Regions from separate parts of the Pseudoalteromonas phenolica genome, predicted to be linked through region 2. Evidence: predicted binding sites of a transcription regulator. Region 2 holds the regulator's gene; each other region holds the start of a gene.
The links. Region 2 encodes ArgR, which controls arginine synthesis, uptake and breakdown. Its sites were predicted from a motif close to ANTGAATANNTATTCANT; they were not measured.
Positions count from the first base shown of each region.

Region 1: a site for ArgR is predicted at 1,142-1,159, ahead of argA (amino-acid N-acetyltransferase). Genes of this name have one in related genera too.
Region 3: a site for ArgR is predicted at 948-965, ahead of gltB (glutamate synthase large subunit). Genes of this name have one in related genera too.

Region 1 covers NZ_CP013187.1:3,744,631-3,746,911, forward strand. Annotated here, with positions in the region: gene argA (amino-acid N-acetyltransferase) at 1-1,093, opposite strand, end outside; gene PP2015_RS16880 (cold-shock protein) at 1,573-1,785, shown strand; gene PP2015_RS16885 (hypothetical protein) at 2,004-2,207, shown strand.
Region 2 covers NZ_CP013187.1:3,160,636-3,162,916, forward strand. Annotated here, with positions in the region: gene mdh (malate dehydrogenase) at 1-469, opposite strand, end outside; gene argR (transcriptional regulator ArgR) at 767-1,234, shown strand; gene PP2015_RS14135 (Dyp-type peroxidase) at 1,231-2,148, opposite strand; gene PP2015_RS14140 (ABC transporter ATP-binding protein) at 2,176-2,281, opposite strand, start outside.
Region 3 covers NZ_CP013187.1:2,174,477-2,176,757, reverse strand. Annotated here, with positions in the region: gene PP2015_RS09540 (tandem-95 repeat protein) at 1-583, shown strand, start outside; gene gltB (glutamate synthase large subunit) at 1,065-2,281, shown strand, end outside.

The DNA.
Region 1 (2,281 bases), 580 kb from region 2:
CCGCGAGACTCGCAAACTCACCCATTTTATCTTCATCAAATGGATAAAGTGCGGCACAGGCGATGATCACGCCGTCGCGGTCAATCACGGTAAACTGCTCAATCTCTATTTCTAGTTGCTCACGAGAACGGCGAACCAAGTAACCTTGCTCTTCGAGTGGTCGAATTAAGTTGATAATGCCATTAATGTCGCTAATCGTCGCACTGCGTAATTGTTCAGAGCTTTGTGGCGCGATTTGCGTACCTATGCCATCGAGAGAGAATAGCTCTTGAAGCAAAGCGCCATCTTCTTCATAGCTAACTAAGTGACAGCGGTGTACACCACCACGGCATGCATCAATGGCCGCTTGCAAAAATACCGAGGCACTCATACAAGTGGAGCTTTGCTCACGATGATGGGCTAATACCTGCTCCGCTTCATTTGGCATCAACTCAGCTAAAGCTTCGCCATTTTCGTCTAAGATCCCCGCTTCTTTACAGAAACCCAGCATTTTGTCTGCATTTAGTTTGAGTGCGACTTGGGTGGCAATTTCTTCTGCTGTTAGATTAAAACTTTCGCCGGTGACTGATGCGGTGATCGGGCCAAGTAATACAATACTGTTATTGTTCAACTGATGGCGAATTCCATCTACGTCAATACGACGAACTTTACCTGAATGGTGATAGTCGACACCATTATCAATGCCCAACGGTTGAGAGATAACAAAGTTACCACTGACCACATTAAGGTTAGAACCCGACATAGGGGTGCTGCTTAATGATTTAGACAAACGCGCAGTGATATCGAGCTGCATAGCGCCTGCAACTTGCTTAATAACCTTGAGTGACTCATTGTTGGTTACCCGTACATCATTATGAAACTGGGTAATTATGCCAGCATCACACAGAGCATCATTAATTTGAGGCCGCGCGCCAAATACCAATACAATCTTGATACCGAGACTCGTCAGTAACGCAATATCATTAATAATACTACGGCAACCAGGCTGATCGATCGCTTCTCCACCCAGCATAATTACGAATGTTTTACCTCTATGCGCATTTACATAAGGCGTTGATTGACGAAAACCGTCTACGAGTTCAGTTGTACGCACTTGCTGCTTACCTTTGTTCAACCATAAATGGATATTGGCTACAACTTTAAAGAATTATTATGCACAAATAAAGAATTAATATTCTTTATTTGTGCATTTTTTAGATTTTGAGGCTACATCAATCATTTGAAATAAATATTAATGAGGAAGAGAAATGAATCTGGCAACAGAGCAAAAATAAGGCTAAACAAGGCCATCAGCCACTGAGCACGACATACTCGCAATCAGCCTGTTAGAGATATAACTTTTAGTTATTGTTTTTAATGAACATATAAAAATAAAAAATAAATAGCTATCTATTAGTTTCTTTTACTGTATAGTGACCTTAGCTCAAACAGCGAGCTATTAATTAAATATATTTAGTTCAAATTCTTCTCAGTTTCTTTTCGATTCAGTTCGTCATATATACCCTGCGATTTTTTTCCTACATTACAGAATTAGTAGCTTTTCAAAATATTCACTCGTAGATAGAGGCATATATGTCAAATAAGACAACTGGTAAAGTAAAATGGTTTAATGAATTAAAAGGTTTTGGTTTTATCGCACCTGATAATGGTAGCCAAGATGTTTTTGTTCATTTCAAATCAATCGAAATTGAAGGTTTTAAAACTCTGACTGAAGGTCAAAGTGTTGCTTTCAATATCGAAAAGGGCGCTAAAGGCCCTCAAGCAAATAGCGTTACACTCGCGTAAGCTTTATTTGCTAAGGTGCTTTTACATTAAAAGCACCTCACATTTTAAGTACTTAGCTTTAAAGCACTTCTAAAATCACCTCTTGCAACGAACTGACTGCGATTATTTTTAAATCAAACCATTGATTTAATAAAGAATAAAATAATTTTTAGCAATACGATTAAAGACATCAAAACTAAGTAGTAAGTAAATAATCAGAACCACGGGTTACATGTACCATGCGTAAGACAAACCGAAGTAATAGTAAAAAAACGAAAAGAGTGAGTTTCGAAGATAAGCTGGCTCAGTTAGTTGGCGAATACCGCCAAGAGCAAGAGATACTTGAAGCGCTTGAAGAAGGCTCAACTGAATATAACGCTCAGAAAAGTAAATGCGATAAGCTTAGCGCTAATGTTAAACGCTTTGTGGAGAGACAGAAGTAACGCCTCGTTTTCGCCTTTATATTTATGTTCCATTTTGATTTATATAATTAAATATCAACATGGAAGCTTAAATT
Region 2 (2,281 bases):
ATGCTTCTGAACGGATAACGTCTAGCGTTGTTACACCGAATACACGTGATGCTTCATAAGTACCCGCTTTTTTGAATACTTCAGCAACGATTGGCACAGTGCCGTTTACTGGGTTAGTGATAACACCAACTAGTGCTTTAGGACAGTTACGTACGATACCTTCTGCAAGTGTCTTGATGATACCAGCGTTAACATTGAAAAGGTCAGCACGGTCCATACCTGGCTTACGAGGCATACCAGCTGGGATAAGAACAATGTCAGCACCCGCTAGCGCTGCATCAAGATCATCTGCACCAAAACCTGCAACTTTAACTGCAGTTGGGATGTGAGATAGGTCTACAGCAACACCAGGAACAACTGGCGCTACGTCGTATAGAGATAGCTCAGAACCTGCAGGAAGGCCATTTTTAAGAAGTAAAGATAGAGCTTGACCGATACCGCCAGCGGCACCTAATACAGCAACTTTCATGTGGAATTCTCCATAATTTGAAGGTGGAATTGTGTGTGCTGTAAAGATAATGAAAAGTGCAGGTAAAAACAAATTTATCGGCGCTATTTTAAGGTTTTTTTCGACTATAGTTGTAAAATATTGCTTTCAGCGTGCAAGCTCGCTTTACACTTCAAAATATTCATTCTTGTGTTTCTAAAAATGCCCTACCACTTAAGTAAACCTTGCAATCAATTCACTTTGTTTTTTAATTGCAAAGTTGGGTCTGGATTCAGAATTGTGTAAAATCTAAGTAATATTTAATAAACGAGTTCAATTATGCAAGCAAACGAAAAGCAAGAAGCACTGATAAAGGCATTCAAAGCACTACTAAAAGAAGAAAACTTTGGCTCGCAGGGTGAAATTGTCGATGCCCTGAAAGATCAAGGCTTTGATAATGTGAGTCAAAGTAAAGTGTCACGTATGCTTAGTAAGTTTGGTGCGGTTAGAACTCGTAATGCAAAACAAGAAATGGTGTACTGCTTACCCGCAGAAATGGGCGTACCAACAGCTAAAAGCCCACTTAGACAATTAGTGATTGATATCATGCACAATGAAATGATGATCATCATTCGCACCAGCCCAGGCGCCGCTCAACTAATTGCCCGTTTACTCGACTCATTAGGCACTGCTGATGGCGTACTTGGTACCATTGCCGGTGACGATACTATTTTTATTGCGCCAGCTAAAATCTCTGAAATTGATGTAACGCTTGAGAAAGTAAAAACCTTATTCGATAACGTCTAGTTTTCTGTTAATTGCGCCATTTTTTGCAGAAACTGCACGGATGGCGCAAAAAACGCAGCTCCCATATCAGCCTGACAATAGTCTAGCCACGCATCGTAATATTGCTCGTTGCCAACGCGAGTTTTTAACAACGCTTCAAAAGCGTCGCCCTTTGCTGCGCAACTCACCCACAAAGAGCCCTGCTCAAACACATCTCCAAATGGCATACTCTGCTCTAGCAAGAGTGGTAAATTGTCAGTACTTTTAAGCTCAGATAGAGCTGCGTGATTATTGGCAAGTGAGTTTTCAAGCTTTTCATTCTCTAAACGAGAGCGTCCCATAATGGCTTCTTGATCATTCAGACTCAATTGTTGCCAACGGTTTAGATCAAATTTCACACGTTGTACATGAATATAGCTACCTTGATCTTCAAAGCATTCAGAGTCATGAACTAAGGCCACTTGACGCTTAAAACGCCCATGGGGTGTGTTGGCACCATATATGAAGCCATTAAAGTCCCGACCGTCTAAAAAGCGAAAAGTGCGGATATGCGCAACTAACTCGACCTTACCTGCCAACATATGCCTGACACTTTGCGCAAATAAATGATTCACATCTTCTCTGTCAGAGCGTATCACATATAACAAATCAAACGGCTGAGTGTGCATGAGGTGCTCGTGAGAGCGAATATGTGGGAAGCTTTTTAATTCTTTAGGAATACACTCAGGATAAATATGAGGCCAGTATTGTGCACCAATGGCGACAAAGCTCGATACCATAGATTCAGAAAAGCGGTCGCTCAATTCTGATTGTAAGCGTTCACATTGCCCTAGTGCTACTCTAACAGCCTCATCTTGACCATCAAGCACATTAAAAAACAAATGTAATCCATGCAGATTTGCCTCTGCACACACTCCTGACTGCGGCTGAGCCATGATACCCCAAGTTATAATAAGTAATGACTATGAAAAGAAATTTACCGCATGTGGCTTAATTTTAAAAGTCACTGGCTCATTAATATTCAGGGCATGTTCACTTTCGACTGGCACTTCAATGATTTGCTCAGCC
Region 3 (2,281 bases), 990 kb from region 2:
TTTTGCATTGATTACATCCAGCTGCTTAGTTAGTTCAGGAGCGATGGCGTCTGATTGGGGAATAGAAATTGGTGTAGGGCAAGCGAAAGCTGATTATTCTATGACGAACATTGATGGTGTCACAGAAGTCATGGTTGATGACAGTAGTGATAGCTGGTCAGCAGGAGTCTATTATCAACTAAATACTGATTGGACGACGACTTTGCGTTTTATCGACTTAGGACAAGGCAGAGTAACTTTTAAAGGTGAGTCAGTAACACCTAAAACAGTTCATAAAATGGTTGCTGAGCAATCCCCAAATTTTGCAGAAGGGTTTGCGCTTCAAACAAAATATAATTTCTTAACGTTTGATAAAGCCCGAGTAAGCGCATTTTTAGGCGCTTATAAATGGGACTATAAAGTTGAGAGTGTTATGAACAACCAACTGATCAAAAGTGAGAAGGATGGTACAGATTTATACTATGGTATCGGAGTGAGCTACGCATTGACTGACTCTCTCAGCATTCAACTTGAGTATAGTCATTTCAATCTTGAGCCTGAATCTATCTCAGACCTTCAGCTTGGACTATCGTATCGCTTTTAACCAAAGTTAAACCCCCCAAGAAAAGGCCTTGCATATAGTAAGGCCTTTTCTCTATTTTTCTACAGCCACTTTACAAAGCTTTTAGTTCATATAATTAGAATATTAACTTGAATTTAAGTTAATTGTTCTTCAAGTAAGGTTTCCCTGACTTATATTAATAGCAGTTATTGTGAATATTTATTCTTTGTATTTTTCAGTTTACGTAAACGTAAACTCATCTTATTTATCCAGTAATCATCTGACGATTAAACTTTCATTAAAATGTCACCGGTGTCATTTGCTGTTTGTTAGTCTTGGTTTAACATATTTGTTGTTTTTATCTTCTCTTGGTGAATTTGTCTGACCAATGAGAAATATTCAAGTTAATGAATATCTATTCATAATTTTGTTGACTCAATTTTAAAACAAAGCTAGTTTGAATATCTGTCGGAACAATCGTCTTGTTCATTTCCGACCATTGATGTAGCAGGGGGAGGGGTGCATGCTATATGACTCTAAGTTAGAAAAAGATAATTGTGGTTTTGGTTTAATTGCTCAAATAAACGGGCAAGCAAGTCATAAACTGATCCGCAATGCAATTACAGGGTTAGACCGAATGCAACACCGTGGTGGTATTGCATCAGATGGTAAAACAGGTGATGGCTGTGGTTTATTACTGCAAAAACCAGACAGCTTCTTTAGAGCCATTGCCATTGAAAACGGTTGGCATTTAGGTAAAAATTATGCCGTTGGTATGATGTTCTTAAATGCTGATGAAACACTTGCATCTCAAGCCCGTAAAGTGATTAACGAAGAATTAGAAAAAGAAACGTTAACGCTCGTTGGCTGGCGAGTAGTACCAACTGAGCCAAGTATGCTTGGCCCGATAGCATTGAAGCAACTACCGAAATTCGAGCAGGTGTTTGTATCTGCACCTGAAGGTTGGCGTCCAAAAGATCTAGAGCGCCGTCTGTACATAGCAAGACGTCGAATTGAAAAACGCTTGCTTGAAGATGAACAGTTTTATATCTCGAGTCTTTCAGGTTTGGTAACGGTTTACAAAGGCTTAATGATGCCTGTTGATCTTCCAAACTTTTATCTAGATTTAGCAGATATGCGAATGAAAAGTGCAATCTGTGTGTTCCACCAACGCTTTTCAACTAACACGCAACCACGTTGGCCACTAGCACAGCCATTCAGATATTTGGCTCATAATGGTGAAATAAATACCATTGCTGGTAACCGTCAGTGGGCGAGAGCGCGTGCTTATAAGTTTTCTTCACCATTGTTACCTGATTTACAAACGGCCGCGCCATTTGTAAATGAAGAAGGTTCAGATTCATCAAGCCTAGATAACATTCTTGAATTATTCCTTGCCGGTGGTATGGATATTTTCCGTGCTATGCGCATGCTTGTGCCGCCTGCATGGCAAAAAAACCGAGCTATGGACGATGATTTACGTGCCTTCTACGATTTTAACTCTATGCATATGGAACCTTGGGATGGCCCAGCAGGTATCGTTATGTCAGATGGTCGATTTGCGGCATGTAACCTAGACAGAAATGGTCTACGTCCAGCGCGTTACGTGATCACCCAAGATGGCTTTATCACGCTTGCATCTGAAGTCGGTATTTGGGATTACACAGCCGATGAGGTGGTTGAAAAAGGCCGTGTTGGTCCAGGTGAGTTGCTTGTTATCGATACCCTTCATGGCAAGAT